One region of the Halothiobacillus diazotrophicus genome, then DNA from elsewhere that is predicted to be linked to it. Evidence: predicted binding sites of a transcription regulator. Region 1 holds the regulator's gene; each other region holds the start of a gene.
The links. The regulator sigma-54, encoded in region 1, starts transcription at its own class of promoters, with help from an activator protein. The targets are predictions, from matches to a motif close to TGGCANGNTNCNTGCTT.
Positions count from the first base shown of each region.

Region 2: cynS (cyanase) is a predicted target of sigma-54. The motif match lies at 3,248-3,264, and genes of this name have one in related genera.
Region 3: glnA (glutamate--ammonia ligase) is a predicted target of sigma-54. The motif match lies at 2,594-2,610, and genes of this name have one in related genera.
Region 4: nifH (nitrogenase iron protein) is a predicted target of sigma-54. The motif match lies at 3,008-3,024, and genes of this name have one in related genera.

Region 1 covers NZ_CP016027.1:245,400-251,110, reverse strand. The annotation lists gene A9404_RS01135 (KpsF/GutQ family sugar-phosphate isomerase) at 1-732, shown strand, start outside; gene A9404_RS01130 (KdsC family phosphatase) at 744-1,271, shown strand; gene lptC (LPS export ABC transporter periplasmic protein LptC) at 1,286-1,957, shown strand; gene lptA (lipopolysaccharide transport periplasmic protein LptA) at 1,954-2,565, shown strand; gene lptB (LPS export ABC transporter ATP-binding protein) at 2,580-3,314, shown strand; gene A9404_RS01110 (RNA polymerase factor sigma-54) at 3,522-5,030, shown strand; gene hpf (ribosome hibernation-promoting factor, HPF/YfiA family) at 5,049-5,339, shown strand; gene A9404_RS01100 (PTS sugar transporter subunit IIA) at 5,506-5,711, shown strand, end outside.
Region 2 covers NZ_CP016027.1:2,532,302-2,538,012, reverse strand. The annotation lists gene A9404_RS11330 (FAD-dependent oxidoreductase) at 1-1,016, opposite strand, end outside; gene A9404_RS11325 (acyl-CoA dehydrogenase family protein) at 1,099-2,241, opposite strand; gene A9404_RS11320 (OsmC family protein) at 2,296-2,859, opposite strand; gene cynS (cyanase) at 3,332-3,775, shown strand; gene A9404_RS11310 (REP-associated tyrosine transposase) at 3,977-4,504, opposite strand; gene A9404_RS11305 (CinA family protein) at 4,788-5,402, opposite strand; gene A9404_RS11300 (hypothetical protein) at 5,482-5,711, opposite strand, start outside.
Region 3 covers NZ_CP016027.1:1,778,571-1,784,281, reverse strand. The annotation lists gene A9404_RS07835 (response regulator) at 166-954, shown strand; gene A9404_RS07830 (ATP-binding protein) at 954-2,354, shown strand; gene glnA (glutamate--ammonia ligase) at 2,721-4,130, shown strand; gene A9404_RS07820 (DUF3817 domain-containing protein) at 4,254-4,610, shown strand; gene A9404_RS07815 (GNAT family N-acetyltransferase) at 4,784-5,329, shown strand; gene A9404_RS07810 ((2Fe-2S)-binding protein) at 5,475-5,711, shown strand, end outside.
Region 4 covers NZ_CP016027.1:354,684-360,394, forward strand. The annotation lists gene nifK (nitrogenase molybdenum-iron protein subunit beta) at 1-457, opposite strand, end outside; gene nifD (nitrogenase molybdenum-iron protein alpha chain) at 527-1,978, opposite strand; gene nifH (nitrogenase iron protein) at 2,052-2,927, opposite strand; gene A9404_RS01630 (response regulator) at 3,461-3,835, shown strand; gene A9404_RS01635 (NAD(+)--dinitrogen-reductase ADP-D-ribosyltransferase) at 3,937-4,725, shown strand; gene draG (ADP-ribosyl-[dinitrogen reductase] hydrolase) at 4,818-5,711, shown strand, end outside.

The sequences.
Region 1 (5,711 bases):
AGTCATGGCGACCTCGGGATGATCACCCGCAAGGATGTCGTGCTCGCCCTGTCCAACTCGGGAGAAACCGCCGAAGTACTGGCCATCCTTCCGGTGATCAAGCGCCTGGGGAGCCCCCTGATCGCGATGACCGGCAAACCGCAATCGACTCTGGCACAGGCTGCTGATGCACATCTAAATACATCCGTAGCCCGGGAAGCCTGCCCGCTGAATCTGGCACCGACCGCCAGCACAACCGCCGCCCTCGTGATGGGCGACGCTCTGGCCGTCGCGCTGCTCGACGCGCGTGCCTTCCAGCCCGAGGATTTCGCCCTGTCGCACCCTGGTGGGGCACTGGGCCGTCGCCTGCTGCTGCGGGTGCGCGACGTGATGCATACCGGGGAACGCATTCCCAAGGTCCAGTACAACCAGACGATCAAGCAGACCCTGATCACCATCTCCTCCGGCGGACTGGGGATGGCCGCCGTCATCGATGACGACGAGAAATTGCTGGGTTTGTTCACCGACGGGGATTTGCGCCGCATCCTGGACCAGACCGAATTCGATCTCAATCTGCCAATCGAAAAAGTGATGACCCGCAACCCCAGAACCTGCAGCGAAGACATCCTGGCGGCCGAAGCCATGGCCATCATGGAGCGCGACAAGATCAATGGATTGCTCGTGCTCGACGACAACCGGACCGTCATCGGCGCATTGAACATGCACGACCTGCTTCGCGCTGGCGTTGCCTGAGGGATACGTACATGAGTCAAACCGATTTGTTGACCCGCCTGAAACAGATCCGGGCACTGGTGCTCGACGTGGACGGTGTCCTGACGGATGGACGCCTCCATTTCACGGAGCAGGGGGAGGAACACAAGGTGTTTCATTCCCGGGATGGTCACGGCATCAAACTTGCACAAAAGATCGGCATCGAGGTGTCGATCATTTCCGGCCGGGCGTCCCCCGCGCTGCGCCATCGGGCCGAGAATCTCGGCATCCGGCACTGCATGATCGGCATCAAGGACAAGGGGCCGGCCCTGGAGGAGCTGGCTCGAACCCTGGACGTCGAGCTCCAGGCCATTGCCGTGATGGGCGACGACGTGATTGATCTCCCCATGCTCAACCGCGCCGGTGTTTCCGCAACCGTGGCCGATGCGCCCGCCGCCATCCGCGCCCGGGTGGACTGGGTGACGACCCTGGGCGGTGGACAGGGTGCCGTCCGCGAGTTCATCGATCTACTTATCGATGCCCGCGACGCCTGGTCGACCGTCATCGCCGATCATCAGTAGGAACGACGTCAACCGTGCCCCAGAACGTCATCAGTCAGATCACGCTCGCGACACTGCTGTTCGTGGTGCTCGGGTTCCTGCTTTGGCGCAACAATCTGGAACATGCGGGCCCGCAAACAGGACATGCAGCAGAAACCGACCAGCGTTTCACCGGATTTGTCGCCAGACAGTTCGGGGCATCCGGCCAGCTCCAGTGGACGCTCCATGGCAAAACCGTACAGCACGATACGGGCGATCGTGGGTATGCGATGTCAGCCCCCGAACTCATCGTCTCGGACCGCCAGCACGCCGGGCCGCCATGGCGACTCGCCGCACCGATCGGCACGGCCGACGAGGCGCTGACCGACATCCGCTTGAGCGGCGGGGTAATCGGGCAACGCGCCGCGTACAATCGGCAGGGTCCACTCCGTTTCCGCAGCGAGACGCTCGACATCTCGCCCAGAACGGACACCGCACGCAGTGACGACAAGAGCCGGTTCGCGGAACTCGATGACCAGGGCAACCCGGTCTGGTCCAGCGACGCCACAAGCTTCCGTCTGAACTACCGGGAACAGCGACTCGAACAGTCCCAAGTTCAGGACAGCTATCGTCCCGCCGCAACAGTACAGACACCAACCCCCGCGACACGTCAACCAGACGATTCCCCTTCTTCCCAGGACCAGACCGCCCTCGGAGCGCAGCCATGATACAGAACCCATTCCACACGCCCGCACTGCAGGAGTACCCGACATCACGAACGGGGACGTCGCTGATCGCCCTGACGCTGGCAGCCCTGGCACTGGCAAGCCCGAACGCGTTTGCCGCCAAGGCCGACCGGAGCAAGCCGATCGAGGTGTCGGCCAACGAAAAAATCACCGACTACAAGAATGGCACCAGCGTCTATACCGGTCAGGTCGTCATCGATCAGGGTAGCCTGCATGCCACCGGCGACAAGGCCACGCTGTACGTCAAGAACGGTCAACTGGTTCGCGCCGAACTGGACGGGAAGCCCGCCACCTTTCAGGAACTGGATGAAAAAAACCAGCTGGTGAAGGGTTCCGCCACCCACGCCACCTACCTGGCGACCGAACAGAAAATCGTCCTGACCGGAAATGCCCAACTGAACCGTCAGGGCGATCGTCTCGCCGCCCAGCGCATCACCTACAACATGAAGGATGAAGTCGTTCAGGCCGGAGGCCCCGATAACGGTGGCCGCGTGCATGTCACCATCCAGCCGCGGAACAAGAAGGAAAACCCGTCATCCACGGATGACACACCATCCGGAAATACCTCGACGCAATCCGTCAAACCGTAATGCAAGACCAGAACATGAAGCAGCCACCCGTATTGTTCGTGGAGTCCCTCGTCAAGCACTACGGCGCGCGTGCCGTCGTCCAAGGCGTCTCGCTGGAAGTGCAGGCGGGGGAAGTCGTCGGCCTTCTCGGGCCGAACGGCGCCGGCAAGACGACCAGTTTCTACATGATCGTCGGCCTCGTTGCCGCCGATCAGGGGCAGATCTGGTTGAACGGGCAGGACATCACCCTGCTGCCGGTGGACGAAAGAGCCCACCTGGGACTCGGCTACCTCCCGCAGGAGGCATCGGTGTTCCGCAAGCTCACCGTCGAGCAGAACATCATGGGCGTGCTAGAGCTGAGGCGCGATCTCAGCCCAGTTCAACGACAGACGACACTGGAAAGCCTGCTGGGCGAACTGCATATCCGCTCCATCCGTCGCAATCTCGGGCAGGCCCTTTCCGGGGGCGAACGTCGGCGGGTTGAAATTGCTCGGGCACTGGCCGCTAACCCCAGCGTCATTCTGCTGGACGAACCGTTCGCTGGCGTCGACCCGATATCCGTCATCGACATCCAGCGGATCGTCACGCATCTGAGCGAGCGCGGCATCGCCGTTTTGATCACGGATCACAACGTCCGCGAGACCCTCGGCGTCTGCGAGCGTGCCTATATCGTTTCCGATGGGCAGATCCTGGCCGAAGGCACGCCCCAGGCGATTCTCGCCAACGAGCAAGTCCGTGCGGTGTATCTCGGACAGCATTTCACCCTCTGATCACGCCCGCTCGCGGCGATTCACTCGGGGACAATTCGATGCGTTGGCGCAGATGCAATCCCATATTGGCGGACCGTGTTTTTCAGTTAAACTAACTCACATGTTCATAATCCTGCGATCGACAATCCCCTACCCAGCCACCTCTGATGCCGACGGAACATCAGACAAGATTCATTTGCCCCAAGATCACGCCGGGCTCGCCCAGTCATGAAAGCCGGCCTGGAACTTCGCCTGGGGCAAAGCCTCTCGATGACGCCGCAATTGCAGCAGTCGATTCGATTGCTGCAGCTCTCCACACTGGAACTCGCACTGGAGATTCAGCAGGCAGTCGAAACCAACCCGCTGCTGGAAATTGCCGACACTGACGACTTCTCTGAAGGCGAGGGTCCCTCGTCCGAACTGGCCGAGGGCAGCGAGACGGTCGATTCGGACTATCAGGAAGACCCCAATGCGCTTGCCGGCGAAGCCCTGCTCTCGGGCACGGACGAAACCACGCCGGAGGATCCGTTCACCGTGGATTCGCAGTGGGAGGACTACTACGAATCCGACGGCAGCACCTCATTCAGCGCGCCGGAAAACAATCACGACGAATTCGATCCCTACGCGACGACCTCCAGCGGCGTCGAAAGCCTCCGGGATCATCTGCTGAGTCAGATCCACCTGACCCATCTGACGCAGCGCGATACGGCCATCGCCGCCGCCCTGATCGAGTCGATCGACAACATGGGGTACCTCGCGGACAGCCTGGAAGAAATTCACGCCATGCTGATCGAAGATTGGCCGAACCTCCAGATCGAGGACATCACGACCGTCCTACATCTCATCCAGTCTCTCGACCCGATTGGCGTAGGCGCCCGAGATCTCAACGAATGCCTCTGCCTGCAGCTGCAGCACAAACCGAAAGATCTGCCCTATCGCGACGTCGCCATGCGGATCTGCGAACAGAACCTCATCGAAACCATTGCCCAGCGCGAGTACCAACAGGCACAACGGGCCCTCGGCGTGGATCAGACCGCGCTTGAAGGCGCCCTGATGATTCTGCAGGGCCTCGATCCCCGACCGGGATCCAGTGTCGGTTCCGTCGCAGCGGATTACCTGATTCCGGACGTGCTGGTCAGTTTCCGGAACAATGCCTGGCATGTGGACCTGAACCCGGAAATCGCGCCGAAACTTCGGGTCAACCAGACCTATGCCCGCATGATCAACCGCAGCTCGCGCGGTGAGGACGCCAGCTACATCCGCAGCCATCTGCAGGAAGCGCGCTGGTTCATCAAGAGTCTGCGCAGCCGGAATGAAACCCTGCTCAACGTGGCCCGGGCCATCGTCGCCCATCAGACAGAATTTCTCGAACAGGGCGAAGTGGCGATGAAGCCCCTCGTCCTCCGGGAAATCGCCGACGAACTCTCCCTCCACGAGTCGACGGTCAGTCGGGTCACCACCCAGAAGTTCATGCTGACCCCGCGCGGCACCTTCGAATTCAAGTACTTCTTCTCCAGTCATGTCGGCACCAGCGACGGCGGCGAATGTTCGGCCACGGCCATTCGCGCCATGATCAAGAAGCTGGTGAATGAGGAAAACCCCCGCAAGCCCTTGTCGGACGCCAAGATCGCCGACCTGCTTACCGAACAAGGCATCGATGTCGCTCGGCGCACGATTGCCAAGTACCGCGAGGCGATGGGCATCGCCTCGTCCACCGACCGAAAGCGCCTGATCTAAGGCCTAAAGGAGCTCACCATGCAAATTGAAATCACCGGACATCATGTCGACATCACCGATGCGCTCAGGGACCATGTGGAAAACAAGTTCGAGCGGCTCAAGCGACATTTCGACAAGGTGATCAACGTTCATGTCATTCTGACGGTGGAAAAGAAGATCCAGAAAGCAGAAGCCACACTGCACATGAGCGGCAACGATGTCCACGCCGACGCATCCTCCGAGGACATGTACGCCTCCGTGGACGCCATGGTCGACAAGCTGGACCGCCAGATCGTCAAGCACAAGGAAAAAATGACCGAGCACCGCTGATCGAGACACGATCTTACGCTCGATAAACGCACAACCATGAGCCAATTAATCGGGGTATCGCATTCACTTGCGTGCCCCGACTGACTTTTTGGAGTATCCTCTTGCTCGATTTTTACCGGTCCCGTCCCGCTCACCCACAGCATTCCAACCTGCGAACAGGTGCTTCATGAACATCGCTGAACTGTTCCCCTTGCAGCACATTCTGATCGATGAGGTCTATCAAAGCCGCAAACGGGTTCTCGAAGTTCTCGCCGGCCTGCTGGCCGATGACCAACTGGGCGGCCAAAGCGCGACCCACATCTACGAAATCCTGATCGAACGCGAACGGCTGGGTTGTACCGCAATCGGCCATGGCATCGCGATTCCCCATGG
Region 2 (5,711 bases), 620 kb from region 1:
TTCACCCGCAGGCCAGCCTTCCGGGCCAAATCGACGTTGGGCACGAGGCCCATGGCCGAGATCACGAGGTCCGTCTGCAGCGCGCCGCCATTGTTCAGCAGGGCCAGATAGCGACCGTCGTGTGGTTCCAGGGAGGCCAGACTCACGCCGGGCATGAAGGCGATGTCCTTGGCCTTCAAGGCTGCCAGCAGACGGGCGGCCACGGGCGGTGGTGCCAGGCGGCCCAACAACTGATCGCCAATATCGAGCAGGGTCACGGCATGACCGCCGGCCCGCAGATCTTCGGCCAGCTCCACGCCGATCAGGCCCGCGCCGATCAGCGTGACGTGCTTGGGCCCGCCCTCGAGGCGTTCGCGCATCCGCCGATAGCTCGCGAGATCGTTGACCCGCAGAATCTCCTCGGCTGCCTCCCCGCCGAAATCGCGCCGGCGTTGGCTGGCACCCAGGGCCAGCACGAGCTCTCCGTAATTCACGCTGCCGCGCGGCGTCACCAGTCGGCGCGCCTCGGGCTTGATCGACATGATCCGGGTGAGCGCCTGCAGGGTCATGTTCAGCGACTTGGCCTTCACCGCGCCGGACATCTCCACGAGCTCGTCCGCGCCGCGCCCCTGGCCGATCGCCATCGACAGGGCCGGCTTGGGATAGACGCAACCGTCGTCGGCGGTGATCAGGGTGATCGGCCGATCCGGATCCCGCGCCCGGATCTGCTCAGCCACCGTCCAGCCGGCCACGCCGCTACCCACGATCACCACGGCATCCGATCCGCCCACCTGCCCTTTGGCCCGGCGCGGCCGCGCGGTCGGGGCACTGGCGGCGCGCTGGGCGGCATATTCGTCCAGGGTAATGAAATCGGCCTTGGTCACGCCGCACAACGGGCAGGACCAATCGTCCGGAATATCCTCGAAGCGGGTGCCGGGCGCGATACCGCTGTCCGGGTCTCCCTCCTTCTCGTCGTAGATCCAGCCGCAGACCGTGCAGATCCAGCGCGGTTTTTCGGCATCCGTATTCGTCGTCATGATGGCTCCAGTCTCTCCCCGGTTCGGTCCCGAATCCGCGAAGGGCTCGGGAGGGTTTCCACCAAGGTTGGTCGTTGTAATGTCAGGCGGCGGCCAACACATCCAGCTCCTTGCGCAGGTGCTTGATGGCCGGCGTCACGATGGCGACGAAGTAGGCCTCGCGCAGCTTGCGTTGTGCCGGGGCGTCGTGCAGGTAGCCGCTGGCGCCCGTGTGCAGCATCGCCGCGTTCGCCGCGCGCAATGACAGCTCCGAGCCGAGCAGCCGTGCCTCGAGCACGCTGCGCATGAAGTCCTTGTCCGTGTTGAACACGTCTCCTGCCAGGGCTTCGATCAGCTCGCGGGCATCCTCGAGTTCCTCGCGCAATTCGTCCGGACGGTCGTCGAGATAGCAGTTCACGTGGGCGAAACGGGGTTCGACCGCTTCGCACAGATTGATGCAGCCCTCGATCACCCCCGTCGCCATGCCGGTCTGCAGCAGCACGAAGCCGGCCTTGATCTTCTTCAGGTAGGGCAGCAACGGATCGCCGAGCACATGGCTCTTGGGCACGCGCACATTGTCGAACGACAGTGCGTAAGTCCCGGTGCCCTCCATGCCGCAGAACTTGGCGAGCTGCTTCAGCTCCATGCCCGGCCAGCTCGTGTTGACCATCGCCATCACGTCGCGCGGGTTTTCCCCGCCCACCTTGAAGATGGAGCCAAACCAGTGGTCGACCCCGAGATTGGAAACCCAGGGCAGCGTGCCGTTCAGGATGAAGGCATCCTCGGTTTCCTCGGCCGAGATCAGCAAGGGCTCGATCCCGGCCAGATATTTCATGGGATTGGACAGCGCCGTGCCGCCCAATGCCTCGCCGGAAGCCAGCTTGGGCAACAGCGTTTCCTTGAGGTATTCGTTGCCGGACATCTCGATGTACCAACAGGCCACATCCTGCGCCCACACCATGAATCCGGTGGACATGCACTCCTGGGAAACGATATCCATGGCCGTCAGCGCTGCCTGGATATCGACCGTACCGCGCCCGTTCTGCGACGGCAGATGCTGCCGGAACGTACCGGCCGCACCCAGGGCCCGCAGCACTTCGGCCGGGTAATAGCCCTCGTCGATCTTCAGGGTCAGCGGCGCCAGCGTCTCCCGCACCACCGCACGAATGGCATCGAAATCGGGCGCGCTGCCCTGTCCAGCGACCGGAGCGGTCGTCGGCGCGGGTGCGGTGATCGAATCAACCATGTTCATGATGTGCTTCCTCAAAAAAACAGCGATCGCCCGGCGACCGAAAGCGGGTTACAGCAGATCGCAATCCAGCGCGACGGGACGGGTCATCGTGTTGGCCACCGGCGACCACTTCTTCGCATGCTGCAGCAGCGCGTCCTTGGCTTCGTCGGTCATCGGCTCGAGGGTTTCCATGTCGAACTTCACGCGGATCGCGGTGAAGCCCAGTGGCTTGTTCTCGTCCAGATCGCCGGTACCCCAGACGGCCGTAACGTTGATGTCGCCTTCCAGATGCAATTCGAGCTTGGTCAGCTTGATCCCCTGTGCGGTGGCGTTGGCATGCACGCCCACGGCGAGGCAGGCGCCCAAGGCGGCCAGCAACGCTTCGGAGGGGTTCGGTGCGGTGTCTTCGCCCAGCAGATGCGGCGGCTCGTCGACGATCACCGGATCGAGGCTGCGGATATAAGTGAGGTTGCGGAACTGGCCTTCGCAAACGGTCTTGGCTTTCAGGGTCACGACGTTATTGGGATTGGCACGACCTTTTTCGCCGAGGGCGGCCAGACCCTGCTTGTCGATTTCACGCAGGGCTTGGCGAACGCAGGCGGGGGCAACGGGCTCTTGGAATTCGGTAGACATGAGACTTCTCCGGTCAAAGTGATCAAAGGGTTTATCGGACGAATACCCCATTGCATCGTCCGTGCCAGATCACACCGAAGTACGCCACAGCGCCATTTCAGGCGTTTTTACGCCATTTTTGATCGCCCATGATCCCGCCATCCCAGGCCGAAGTCGCCACATTGTTAACAATTGATCGGACATTGTCCGGTCGACCGGACAATCTGCCCGCTCGCCTCCGGGAAAATCGCCCGACTCGCCCAATTCCCGGGCAGTCATCGCCCCCCGGCATCCATGAAAATTCAGCACTTCCGGATCGCTTCCGGAGCCAATTTCTGCCGCACAACCGCAGTGCAACAAGGGTCCGGTCAAATCGTCGCTATCCGCAATATTCCGGCATTGCACCGATTGGCAAGGTTTTTGAAAGAGAAACAGACGAGGCACCACCTTGGTGCTGTACACCTACCCCAAGAAGACCCGGAGAACGCACGCCATGATGACCAAAGAAGCCCTGACCGCCCTGATCCTGGAAAAGAAGGAAGCCCTGTCCCTGAGCTGGGAAGCCATTGCCAGCGGCATCGGCCTCTCCCCCGTATTCGCCGTCTCCGCCTGCCTCGGCATGAACAGCCTGAAGGAAGAGCCGGCCAAGAAACTCGTCACCCTGCTCGAACTGCCGGCCGACGCCCTCGCCGCCCTGATGGCCTGCCCCACCAAGACCTGGGACAAGGTGATCCCGACCGACCCGCTGATCTACCGCTTCTACGAAGTCATCGGCGTGTATGGCCCGACCATGAAAACCCTCATCCACGAGAAGTTCGGCGACGGCATCATGAGCGCCATCGACTTCAGCATGCATATCGACAAGGAAGAAAATCCGGCCGGCGACCGCGTTGTCGTCACCATGAACGGCAAATTCCTGCCTTACAAGTCCTGGTAAGTCGTTCCGAAAGGGGCAGCCTGCTTCAACCAACACGGGCGCCGCAAACAAAAAACCTCCGAATCCGTCGGAGGTTTTTTTCATACAATCCCGCTATCCATGTAGGTTGGGGTAAGCGCAGCGCACCCCAACAATCCCAACAATTCCATGATTTCTCCGTAGATTGGGCCAAACTCCACCCAACGCAAACATCGGTCGGAATCACCGTTCCCCAAAGACACCCTCGATACCCACGGCCCCACCCCACCCGCGCGGAACCACGCCCGCCGAAACATATCGATGGATGCTGGAATACGGCCAAACCTCCGGCAGATCCACATACCCATGCTTCACCGGGTTGTAATGGATGTAATCCACATGCCGTGCAAAATCGTCGTCGTTCCGAATCGCATGCTCCCAATACCGACGTTGCCAGATACCCCGCTCGCCTTTGGCACTCCGGCTCGCGGAGATGGTTTCGCCTTTAGGCACGTTTTTGGAAAAAGCCGCCTTGATGAGCATCCACCGGGATGCGTAATCCGCGTCGCCTGATGGCAGCGTCCAAATCGCATGCAGGTGATCGGGCATGACCACGAAGGCATCGATCTCAAACGGATGCCTGTGCATCACGGTATTCACCACCTCGCGCAACACATCCACATGCTCGACCAACAATCGCCGACGCCGATCCGCCAGATTCACGGTGAAGAAATAAGTGCCGCCTGCCAGGCGGGCGCGCCGGTATTGCATCCTCGCAATCCTCATTCAATCCTTCGGGAAAACCCGGCACGAGCCGGAGACGAAAACGTGTTGGGGTGCGCGTTGCTTACCCCAACCTACAAACACCATACGGCAAAAGGCCGCACCATCAGCCAGACCACGCCGTAGGTTGGGGTAAGCGAAGCGCACCCCAACAATCCCAACAAACCATGCCTCCCCCGGAGCACCGTAGGTTGGAGAAACGAAGCACAGCCCGTAGGTTGGGGTAAGCAACGCGCACCCCAACAACCAATGCCCCGCCCAAGCCCCCGCCTCAATCCGCGGCGGCACCGTCGAACCAGCCCCCGGTTTCCAGGTGATTGAGCACCCCCTGCATCGCCATGACCACCGCCTGATCGCGCACGGCCAGCCGATCGCCGGAAAAATGGAACTTCACCGACATGAACGACGGCCCCGGCCGCCGATCTGTCCCTGCCTCGCCCACGCGGGAAGCGGATGAGGCCACTGCAGCCTGCCCCCGAAACCGCCAGGCAATCCAGACCGTCCCCACCGGCTTCTCGGTGCTCCCGCCCCCCGGCCCGGCAATACCGCTGATGGCCACCGCATAATCCGCCTCGGCCCGTTCCAGCGCCCCGGCCGACATCGCGGCCACGCACGGGCCACTCACCGCCCCGTGTTCCGCGAACACCGCCGAGGGCACACCCAGCAGGCGCATCTTCGCGGCATTGGTGTACGTCACCCAGCCACATTCGAACCAGGCGGAACTACCCGCAATCGCCGTGATCGCCTCGGCCAACCCGCCGCCAGTGCAGGATTCGGCGACGCACAACGTCCGCCCCGCATCCTGCAACGCATGGCCCAGGCGTTCGGACAGGGCAAGCATTGCCGCACGATCCAGCGGCTTTGGAGGAGAAGATTCGTCAACCATACCGATATGTCTCGCTTTACAGGTTCCATGGGAACGGAGGCTCGTCTTTTGTCGTGCCGCTCAACGATCGAATCGCCAATCATGCACATGGGCGCACCGCTGAATGGGTATTCACGCCATCAGGATACCGGTGCGTTGCCAGGCGATAGAATATCGCCAAGTGTATCGCCGCCAGAAGCGGCACCAGGAATGCCGGAATCAGAAGCCAGGGCAGGCTGGTCATGAGGGCCGTGCCAGGTTCGACGAAAATCAGTTGCGTGGGGCCCGGTGTCGACACGGCACCAAGACCGACTGCCAACACCAGATCGA
Region 3 (5,711 bases), 1.4 Mb from region 1:
GCCTGGATGCGTCTGCGCTCGGCCATTCTGACATCGAGAATAGCCGCTGGGTCGTGCCGGGTTATTGCAAGCATGTTTCATTGTGTTACAGGCGTGTCCTGGTGATTGACGCCCGACTTCGGCTTGGTGACACTGCCTGAACGTTCCCCATTGATGGCGACACCCATGACGATGGCCGAGGCCTCAGAACCCACAACCCAGATCGATAGCCCGGTAATCCTGGTCGTGGACGACGATCCCGGGATTCAGACGCTGCTCAGCCGCTATCTGCGCGAGCAGGGCTTCGCGGTGGTGATCGCCGGCGACAGCCGCGCGTTCGATGCCGTGATGGCTTCCGGTCAGTCCATCGACCTGATTGTGCTGGACATCATGCTCCCGGGGGAGGATGGCCTGTCGATCGCCCGCCGTCTCGACCCGATGAATCGGCCGCCCCTGATCATCCTTTCCGCGCGCGGCGAGGACGTGGATCGGATCGTCGGTTTGGAGATCGGCGCAGACGACTATCTGCCCAAACCGTTCAATCCGCGCGAACTGATCGCCCGAATCCGAGCGGTACTCCGTCGGGGCGGACCGGCGATCGATCCATCCGCCAAGTCGCCCCCCCGGGCGGACAACCGGCAGTACGTGGGCGATTTCTCGATCGATGCGCCCATGCATCAGGCCTTTCTGCACGACAAGTTGCTGGATCTGACCCGGGGGGAATGGCAATTGCTGGCATTTTTCCTGGAGCGACCGAATCGGGTGATCAGCCGCGATCAGATCATGGATCATCTCAAGGGCTATGAGCGCTCCGCGTTCGACCGCAGCATCGATGTGCGCGTGACGCGTCTGCGGCGGAAGATCGAGGAAAACCCGACCGACCCCCGCTACCTGGTCACCATCTGGGGCGAAGGGTACCTGTTCGTGCCCGCCGGGCGTATGCCGCGCGTGTCCGATCAGATGGAGGAAGGCTGATGCGCCGGCGACCCGACGGGCAGGGCTGGAGCATGTTTTCCAGCACAGCACTCGCGCTGATCGGTTCCATCAGCGTGATTCTGGTGTTCGCGCTGGCGGCGGTCACCTGGTTCGTCATGGTGCCGATGGCGAAACGGTCGGCAGACGATCTGGCCGCCCTGATCATCCTGTCCGCCCAGACCTGGGTCGAACTGCCGCATAACGTCCAGCCGCTACTGGCGGCCGAACTCAAGTCCCAGCACGGCATCTCCATCGAGGAAATCCCCAAGTTGAATCGCCTGCACAGCGCCCATCTGCCCTATGTGCGCTTCCTGCACGACGCCGTGGTGCAACGATTCCATCAGTGCCCAGCCGGCACGATCGACCCGCAAACCGGGGAGTGCATCTATATCGGCGAATTGCCCCGCGGTGCGGGCTACTGGCTGGAATTGCCCATCGCCGACGACGTGCTCAAGTTCGAGTTTTCCCGCGAGCGCGTGGGCTACAAGATTCCGTTCACGCTCGCCATCATTCTCGTTTCCGGCATCCTGATCACCCTGATCGTGGGGTTGTGGCTGACGCGTCGTCTCACGCGTCCCGTCAGTCAGTTGGCCGAACAGGTCAGTCGGGGATTGCCCGATGCGCCGTTGCCCCTTACGGGGCCGAAGGAAACGCGGGTGCTGATCGATGCAGTGAACCGGCGTACCGCCGAGGTCAAGCAGCTGCTGGAGAGTCGGACCATCCTCCTGGCAGGGATTTCTCATGACCTGCGCACGCCGCTGACGCGCCTGAGCCTCAGTCTGGCGCTGGCCCAGGATAGCCTCGAACCAGAGCTGCACGATCAGATGCAGGACGACATCGGTCGGATGAATCGCCTGATCGCCGAGGTCCTGCTGATCGCCCGGGGTGTCAACCAGGCGTCCACGGAGCGCGTCGACCTGAAGCCCTGGTTGGAAAATCTGGCCGACAGCGCCCGACAGCGGGGTATCCTGCTTCAGCTGATGCTGCCGAGACAGGCGCCCCAGGCCGATATCGCGCCGATGGCCTTGCAGCGAATTCTCGACAATCTGATCGATAACGCGCATCGCTATGGGGCGCCACCCGTGGTACTGCGTCTGGTGGTTCAGACGGACGCACTCGTTTTGTGCGTCGAGGACCAGGGCGAGGGATTGACCGAAGCGGAAATCGAGCAGCTGATGGCGCCGTTCGCGCGCAAGGACGCGGCCCGCGGTGGCGACTCCGGCTATGGTTTGGGGTTGAGCCTGGCGAGTGCGCTGGCCGAATCGCAGCACTGGCGCCTGGTTCTCTATCCGGTCGGGAAGCATCCCGAACCGGCACCGCTGCGCCGTCCCAAGGGTCTGGTTGCCTGCCTGATCCTGCCGCTGGATGTGGTGACGCGGACGGTGCTGTCATCTGGTTGAACCAGGCCGACCTGGCTCGGTGCCGCAGCCTTGACGGGTCGGTGCGCGGCGCTTTTTTGGGGCGCGAAGACGGCCTTGTGCGCCAAATCGGTGCATTTTGAGGGGCATTTTGGATGACCCCATCATTCGATGAACCAAAATGCGGAAATTCTCCGTCATTCGGTTGTCAGGGTAACCGCCTAAAAACAGGGCGGTTTTGGCCGCGCGGCTTGATGCCGCGCCCTGTTGGGTGTTTTTTTCGGCACGATTCGTGCTTTTATTGCGTATTGTGCGATTTGGTTCGATGATGCGCGGCAGGCAGTCTGTACTGCGTCCGCCGTCATCTGTGACTGCCCCGTTTTGATAAAAAAGTCCCTGGAGGAATTCATGTCCGTTAGTCATGCGATGAAAATGATGGAAGAGAATGGAGTCAAGTTCGTTGACTTCCGTTTCACCGATACTCGTGGCAAGCAGCAGCACGTCACCTACCCCGCCAGCCGCGTGGACGAAGACAGTTTCGAGGCCGGCATCATGTTCGACGGTTCTTCCATTTCCGGCTGGAAAGGGATCAACGCCTCCGACATGATCCTGATGCCCGATGCCAGCACGGCACTGATGGACCCCTTCTCCGAAGAACCCACCATGATCCTGGTCTGTGACGTCATCGAGCCGGACACCATGCAGGGCTACACCCGTGACCCGCGTTCCGTCGCCAAGCGCGCCGAAGCCTACATCCAGGCTTCCGGTCTGGCCGACGTCGCCTACTTCGGTCCGGAAAATGAATTCTTCGTCTTCGACGACATCCGTTGGGGCACGGACATGTCCGGCTCGTTCGTCAAGATCGACTCCAAGGAAGCGGCCTGGAATGCCGGCGCCGAGTACGAGGAAGGCAACATGGGTCACCGTCCGACCGTCAAGGGCGGCTACTTCCCGGTTCCTCCCGTCGACTCGCTGCACGACCTGCGTCAGACCATGTGCCTCGTCCTCGAAGACATGGGCATGACCGTTGAAGTCCACCACCACGAAGTCGCGACAGCCGGTCAGTGCGAAATCGGCGTGGCGTTCAACACCCTGGTGAAGAAGGCGGACGAAGTCCAGACCCTGAAGTACGTGATTCACAACGTGGCGCACAGCTACGGCAAGACCGCGACCTTCATGCCGAAGCCGATGTACGGCGACAACGGTTCTGGCATGCACGTGCACCAGTCCATGGGCAAGGATGGCAAGAACCTGTTCTCCGGCGACGGCTACGCCGGTCTGTCCGAAATGGCGATCTACTACATCGGCGGCATCATCAAGCACGCCCGTGCCCTGAACGCGTTCTGCAACGCGTCCACCAACAGCTACAAGCGTCTGGTCCCGCATTTCGAAGCGCCGGTCAAGCTGGCCTACTCCGCCCGTAACCGTTCCGCCTCGATCCGTATTCCCTTCGTGTCCAACCCGAAGGCGCGCCGCATCGAGCTGCGTTTCCCGGATTCCACGGCCAACCCGTACCTGGCGTTCTCCGCCATGCTGATGGCCGGTATCGACGGTATCCAGAACAAGATCCATCCGGGCGAAGCGGCCAGCAAGAACCTCTACGATCTGCCGCCGGAAGAAGAGAAGAACATTCCGGAAGTGGCGTTCTCCCTGGATCAGGCTCTGGACGCTCTGGACGCCGACCGCGAGTTCCTCAAGCGCGGCGACGTGTTCAGCGACGACCTGATCGATGCCTACCTGGAGCTGAAGCGTGGTGAAGTCCAGCGTCTGCGCCAGCTGCCGCACCCGGTCGAATACGAGCTGTACTACAGCATCTAATCGCCACCGCAGGATATGACATCAGAAACCCCCGGCTTGCCGGGGGTTTTGTCTTGTGCGTGACCGCCCGATTGATTCCATGGATTTCTGCCGGAAATTGCATTCTGATTCTGGAGCATCAACATGTCCCTTGAACAAAATCCTTTGCCTGTCGTGGCCTCAGGTCGAGTGCAGGGGCGCCGATCGCCACGGTTGTTACGACATTTGAGCAGGATGGCGCTTGTCGAAGGCAGCTCACTGATCGCTCTGATCCTGATCGCCGTACCGCTCAAGCACCTGGCCGGATTGCCTTTGGCCGTCGAGATCGTTGGCCCCATTCATGGCTTGCTGTTTCTCTGGATGCTGGGCACCCTTCTGTCGACGATCGTGGCGGGGCAGATGACTCCGGCCAGGGGCGGGTTGGTCTTTCTGGCTGCACTGATTCCGTTTGGCGGTTTGTGGTCGCATCGGATGATCGATCGGGAAGTCGCCAGGCATTGATTCGGGCGCACGGCGTAAAGATTACCGTGCGCCATGGTTTCGTTCAGACTTTCGTCATGGTCGTGTGTCACGATCGACCGAACTCCGTTGCCCCTGACCGCTTGAACAGTCAAGTGGGCGGCTCTTCTCCAAGATTCCGCCCGAGCTTGCGACGACCGCCAAAGAGATAGCCCATGCCGATGCCGATCCTGGAAAGTACGCGCCTCGTCCTGAGACCCTTTCATGTCGCAGATGCGCCGCGGGTGCAGCAATTGGCGGGGCTTCGGCAAGTCGCCGAAACCACGAGCCATATTCCCCACCCGTATCCCGATGGTGCGGCCGTCGATTGGATTGCGGGTCATGAACCGGCTTTCCAGGCCGGCCAGGCCCTCACCCTCGCCATGACGGATGGCCATACGGGCCGGTTGATGGGTGCGGTGAGCCTGATCGATATTCGTCCCGCCCATCGTCGCGCGGCGTTGGGCTATTGGGTGGGCGTCGATTTCTGGGGGCGGGGATTTTGCACCGAGGCCGTTCAGGCCTTGATGGCGTATGCCGAGGCCGAATGGCAGATCACCCGTTTCGTCGGGCAATGTTTTGCCCGCAACCCGGCGTCGGCCCGGGTCATGGAAAAATGCGGCATGACGGAGGAAGGCATGCTGCGACGGCATGCATGCATCCGGGGCGCATACGAAGATATCCGCGTGCTCGCCCGCAACCTGCCGGGGCGCGACGCCTAGCCAGTTCCCGAGGTATCGTCCCGGTGCGGCGGTGGCCAGCCAAGATGTGATGCCCCGGCGTTGTGCCGGTCACCGAGGGGCGGTATTTCCTGAAAAACACCTTGCAGGTCGATGGCCGGCGTCTACGCTTGAGGATAAATTCCTCATGGCGAAGCGGCCGTTGGCGCCCTGCTGTCCCCGCCGTGCCATGTTCCATTCCTTGAATCAGATGCTGCCAGATGCCGCAGCGGGAGCGTGCGATGTGATCGAGTTGACGGTAAATGATCGAAAACTGCAATTGGACGTGTCCGAGCAGATGCCCTTGCTCTGGGCCTTGCGTGACTATCTGGGTCTGACCGGCACCAAGTTCGGTTGTGGTGCCGGCCTCTGCGGCGCCTGTACC
Region 4 (5,711 bases), 110 kb from region 1:
AGGTCGTGGAGACCGCGATCATCTTCGGCTGGTACATGTTGTAGGTGTTGGCCAGGCCGTCGACCATGTTGTTCAGGCCGCCGAATACCGCCGCATCCTCGGTCATGGAGGAGGAGACGCAGGAGCTGGGCTCCTTGAAGTGGCGGGACAGGTGGCTGCGGTAGTAGGCCACGCAACCCTGTGATCCATGCACGAAGGGCATGGTGCTCTCGAAGCCAACAGCCGCGAACACAGCGCCCAGGGGCTGGCAGGCCTTGGCCGGATTCACCGTCAGGGCTTCGCGAGCGAAGTTCTTTTCACGGTATTCCCAGGTCTTGGTCCAGTCCTTGACCTGAACGAGACGCTCGTCGGACTCCGCGAATTCAAATTGTTCTTTCTTGTTCTTGAGCATCTCGACGTATTCCGGCTCCCGGAACAGTTCGAAGTGGTCAAGGACCTTTTCTGCATTCTGACTCATGGCTACATTCCTCTTTGATAAAGGGGCGGCAGCTTCCGCCCAAACCGTGGCGGGGCTGCCGCCGTTTACCTATTTCCAAGGTGTCTTGGTCAATTTCCAGACCGGGTTGTTGATGGCCATGTCCATGTCACGGGCGAAGATCGCGAAACCGTCGTAGCCGTGATAGGGGCCGGAATAGTCCCAGGAGTGCATCTGACGGAAGGGCACGCCCATCTTCTGGAACACGTACTTTTCCTTGATGCCGGAACCGACGAGGTCGGGCTGGACGGCTTCGACGAACTTCTCGAATTCGTATCCGTTCACGTCGTCGTAGATCAGCGTGCTGTCTTTGACGTAGTGCGTGGTGCGCTGATAGTCGTCGTTGTGGCCGAATTCGTAGCCGGTGCCGACCACTTCCATGCCGAGGTCCTCATACGCGCCGATGACGTGACGCGGGCGCAGGCCGCCGACGTACAGCATGACGGTCTTGCCTTCCAGGCGCGGGCGATAACGTGCGATCACGTCGTCCACGAGCTTGCGGTACTTGGCGATGACCCGCTCGGCGCCTTCCTTGATCTTGTCGTCGAAATGGCTGGCGATTTCGCGCAGGGACGCTTCGATCTTGCTCGGGCCGAAGAAGTTGTATTCCACCCAGGGAATCCCGAACTTCTCTTCCATGTGGCGGCTGATGTAGTTCATCGAGCGGTAGCAGTGCAGGATGTTCAGCTTGGCCTTGGGGGTGTTCTCCAGTTCCGCGATGCTGCCGTCGCCGGACCACTGGGCGATGACGCGCAGGCCCATTTCCTCGAGCAGGATGCGGGAAGACCAGGCATCGCCACCGATGTTGTAGTCACCGATGATGGCCACGTCGTAGGGCGTGGTCTCGAAATCCGGATGCTTGTCGTCGGACTTGTCGAAGACGTAGTCGCGGATGGTGTCGTTGGCGATGTGGTGACCCAGGGACTGGGAAACGCCACGGAAGCCTTCGCAACGCACCGGAACGATGGTCTTGCCGCCGAATTCCTTGGATTTCTTCTTGGAAACGGCTTCGATGTCGTCACCGATCAGGCCGATCGGGCACTCGGACTGGACCGTGATGCCATGGTTGAGCGGGAACAGTTCCTCGATCTCGTCCATGATCTTTTCCAGCTTCTTGTCGCCACCGAACACGATGTCCTTTTCCTGGAAATCGGAGGTGAACTGCATCGTGCCGAAGGTATCCACACCGGTGGTTCCGATGTAGTAGTTGCGGCGGGATGCCCAGGAGTACTGGCCACAGCCGACCGGGCCGTGACTGATGTGGATCATGTCCTTGATCGGACCCCAGACCACACCCTTGGAGCCGGCATAGGCACAGCCGCGGATGGTCATGACGCCCGGAATGGACTTGATGTTGGATTTGACGCCACAGTCCGGCTTACCTTCTTCGAAGGTGTTCAGATGCTTGGCGCGCCGTTTTGCCGTTTTTTCGGGATAAACCTTGAGGACTTCCTCGATCAGTTCCCGGTTGCGGACTTTTGCCTCTTCAGCGGTCAGACTCATGTTGACCTCCTCAAATTTTTCCTGAATTTCGTGGGGTGGACGCCCCTTCCGGAGAAGGCGCGTCCGGCCGGCATTACATGCCTGCGGCCTTGCCGATCAGACTTTCGTCTTCTTTCTTCATGATCCCGAACTCCATCAGCATGTCTTCGAGTTCGTCCATGGTGATCGGGGTGGGGATGGTGCCGCCGCCCGCGTTGGCGTGGATCTTGTTTGCCAGCGTGCGGTACTCTTCGGCCTGCTTGGACTCAGGTGCATATTCCAGAACGGTCATGCGACGCAGTTCAGCGTGCTGAACGATGTTGTCGCGCGGAACGAAGTGGATCAGTTTGGTGCTGAGCTTTGCAGCCAGCGCTTCGGCGAGTTCCAGTTCCTTGTCGGTCTGGCGCTCGTTGCACACCAGTCCGCCCAGACGCACGCCGCCGGAGTTGGCGTACTTCAGGATGCCCTTGGAGATGTTGTTGGCCGCGTACATGGCCATCATTTCGCCGGACATGACGATGTAGATTTCCTGAGCCTTGTTCTCACGGATCGGCATGGCGAAACCGCCGCAGACCACGTCGCCCAGTACGTCGTAGGACACGTAGTCCACGCCGTCGTAGGCGCCGTTTTCTTCCAGGAAGTTGATGGAGGTGATCACGCCGCGACCGGCACAGCCGACCCCCGGCTCCGGACCGCCGGACTCAACGCAACGGATGTCGCGATAGCCGATCTTCATGACATCTTCGATTTCCAGATCCTCGACGCTGCCGGCTTCAGCAGCCAGGGAGAGGACGGTGTCCTGAGCCTTGGAGTGCAGGATCAGGCGGGTGGAGTCGGCTTTCGGGTCGCAGCCGACGATGAGGATTTTCTGGCCCATTTCGGCCAGGGCTGCCAGGGTGTTCTGAGAAGTGGTGGACTTACCGATGCCACCCTTGCCGTAAAAGGCGATTTGACGCAAACCTTCAGTCATTTCCGTATCTCCTAAACAAGATATTGATGGTCCCAAGTGGGTGCCGCTCGTGCGGGCCGTTGCTTCCGCAGTTATCGTCAATGCAAAGGGTGTGCCATGCGCTCAAAACCGGTTTAACTAACTGTAAATAAAGAAATTAAATTGATTGTAGCGCTCGGGCGAGCACATGTTTGAAAGCTGACAAACCCCATCCGTTTGTCAGGAAAGGAACGGAGAAATCGACGCACCCCACCGGGGTTTTTCCGGCGGGTTCCGGTCATGAATGCCGAATCAGGGATGCGGCACTTCCGGTCGTCGCACCGGCTAATGGCTGATTTTTCAGGCGATTGTCGAACTTCATACACGCGGGTTGTAAACCGGACCGTTGCAGCCGTTTTCCGCCCGCGCATAACCTGAATCGGATGGCATAAAAGATGCTTCCCTACCTAATTGAACCGGGTGCGTGTGGCGGTCCATCGTGACCGGGCCGTTCGCGGTCGGGATGCCCGAACGATGCGTTCGGCAGATGGCCCTACTGATACAGGAGCTGGCGTATGCAAATCGGTGTTGATTGCAATCTTGCGGTGGGAAATCGGCGCATCTTCGTGGTGGCTGAGGATGAAATCGCGCGCATGGCCGTGCAGTTCATGCTGCACGACGAGTATGAAACGCATGAGTTCGGCTCGCTGGACGTCGCGGCGGAAAAAGCCCGCGACTGGCCGCCCGATCTGATGATCGTGGGTGCCGAGTTGCTGGCCGATGATGAGGCGCTGACGACCCGATTCCCGCAGGCGCGCCTGCTCAAGTTGATGGAAGGCGATGCAGCGGGTGATGCGGCGGGTGATGGGGGTGGTGAGATTGCCTGCCTGTACAAGCCGTTGCGTCTGGAATCGGTGCGGTCGGCTGTGGCGAACGAGTTCAAGGCGTGACGCGAGGCGTTCCCGGAAATACACCCCGAAGCAAAGCGGCCAAAAGGCCGCCAACAACGCCCTCGGCCGTGACAAAGCCGGCCGGAGGGCAGGTTGCGAATATGGGCAGCAATCTCGTCGGTTTGCCGACCGGATTGCTGATGGGCGCGGATTTCAATGCCTTTCCGCTGCCCCTGCATATCGCCGGGACGCGGGCGGCGCATGCGGCGCTGTTCGAGGAACTGGATTCCCCGCAGGGGCGCTCGATGGATGAAGCTGCGACGGGCATTCGTTTCCAGCAGTACATGGAGATGCAGTTTCCGGCGGCGACCCAGCGGCCGGGCGATGCGTCCCGGCGTTTCCGGGCGCAGTACCTGCGGTTGCTGCATGGCTGGGGCTACGACAGCAATTCGCCGGAGGGCGCGGTACTGAAGGCCTGGGTAGAGAGTCGCTTCGGCATCCCGGCGACCTTTCACCGCGCCGTGATCGGGCGCTTCGGCAGCCCGGCGTGGCTGCAATACATGGAGGACAAGAGCTCCTCCCGGTTCGACAACAATGCGATCCGTCTGCAACTGGACCTTTTGTTCGAATTCGCACAATGGTTCCTGCGACGGTTCGGTACGCCGGGGCAGCGTCATATCACGCTGTACCGGGGCACCAACGATTTTGCGGAGCATCCGGTGATCTCGCGTCAGGATGCGCGGCATGGGGTGATCCGCCTGAACAATCTCGTGTCGTTCACGCGGGAGCGGGACATCGCGGACGAGTTCGGCGACATCATTCTCGAGGTGCAGGTGCCGTTGGTGAAGGTGCTGTTTTTCAATGGCCTGATTCCCTGCCATCCCTTGAAGGGCGAGGCGGAATATCTGGTGATCGGAGGGGACTATGCGGTACGCATGGATTACTACTGATACGAATCGATCATTGGCCGATCCTTTATGGAGGCACGGTCATGGCCGGGCTGCTTCGGTCAGTCGTCCGTTTTGCACGGACGGAGGCGATCATGAACGCTAATGCGCCGGTGCGTACGTCGGCCGATGAGCTGAAATCCCGCGCCCTCGGCGCCTATTGGGGATTGGCCGTCGGCGATGCGCTCGGCGCGACCGTCGAGTTCATGCAACCCCGGGAAATCCAGGCCGAGTACGGGTTGCACCGCAATATGATCGGCGGCGGCTGGCTGCATCTGAAAGCGGGGCAGGTGACCGACGACACCGAGATGAGCCTCGTCCTCGGCGAAAGCATTCTTGCCGATACGTCCTGGTCGCTGCCCCAGTTCGCCGACGGCATGGCGGCCTGGTTGAAAAGCAATCCCGTGGATGTGGGCAATACCTGTCGGCGCGGCATTCGGCGCTATCTCGTGGACGGCAGTCTCTGCGGTCCCGAATCGGAATGGGATGCGGGTAACGGGGCTGCCGTGCGCAATCTCCCGGCCGTGCTCGCCACGCTGGACGACGAGGTCGCCTTCGAGCGGATCAGCCTGGATCAGGCCCATCTCACGCACCACAACCCGCTTTCCGATGCGGCCATCCTGACCCTTGGCCGGATGGTACGGGTGCTGGTTCACGGCGGCGATCTCGACGATGTGGCCCAGATGGCTGCCGCGCTGGCGGTTGGTCATCGTGCGTTCCGTTTTGCACCCTATAACGGACTGAGCACCGCCTATGTCGCGGATACGGTCAACACCGTGTTCCATCATCTGTTCCGAACGGACAACTTCCGGGATTGTTTGATCGCTACCGTGAATCAGGGGGGCGATGCCGACTCTACCGGAGCGTTGGCCGGCATGCTTGCGGGCGCCCATTACGGGGTCGCGGCGATTCCCCCGGAATGGCTCAAGCGCCTGGATCCGGTCGTCAAGCAGGCGATTGCCGATCAGGTGGACGGCTTGCTCGCCTGG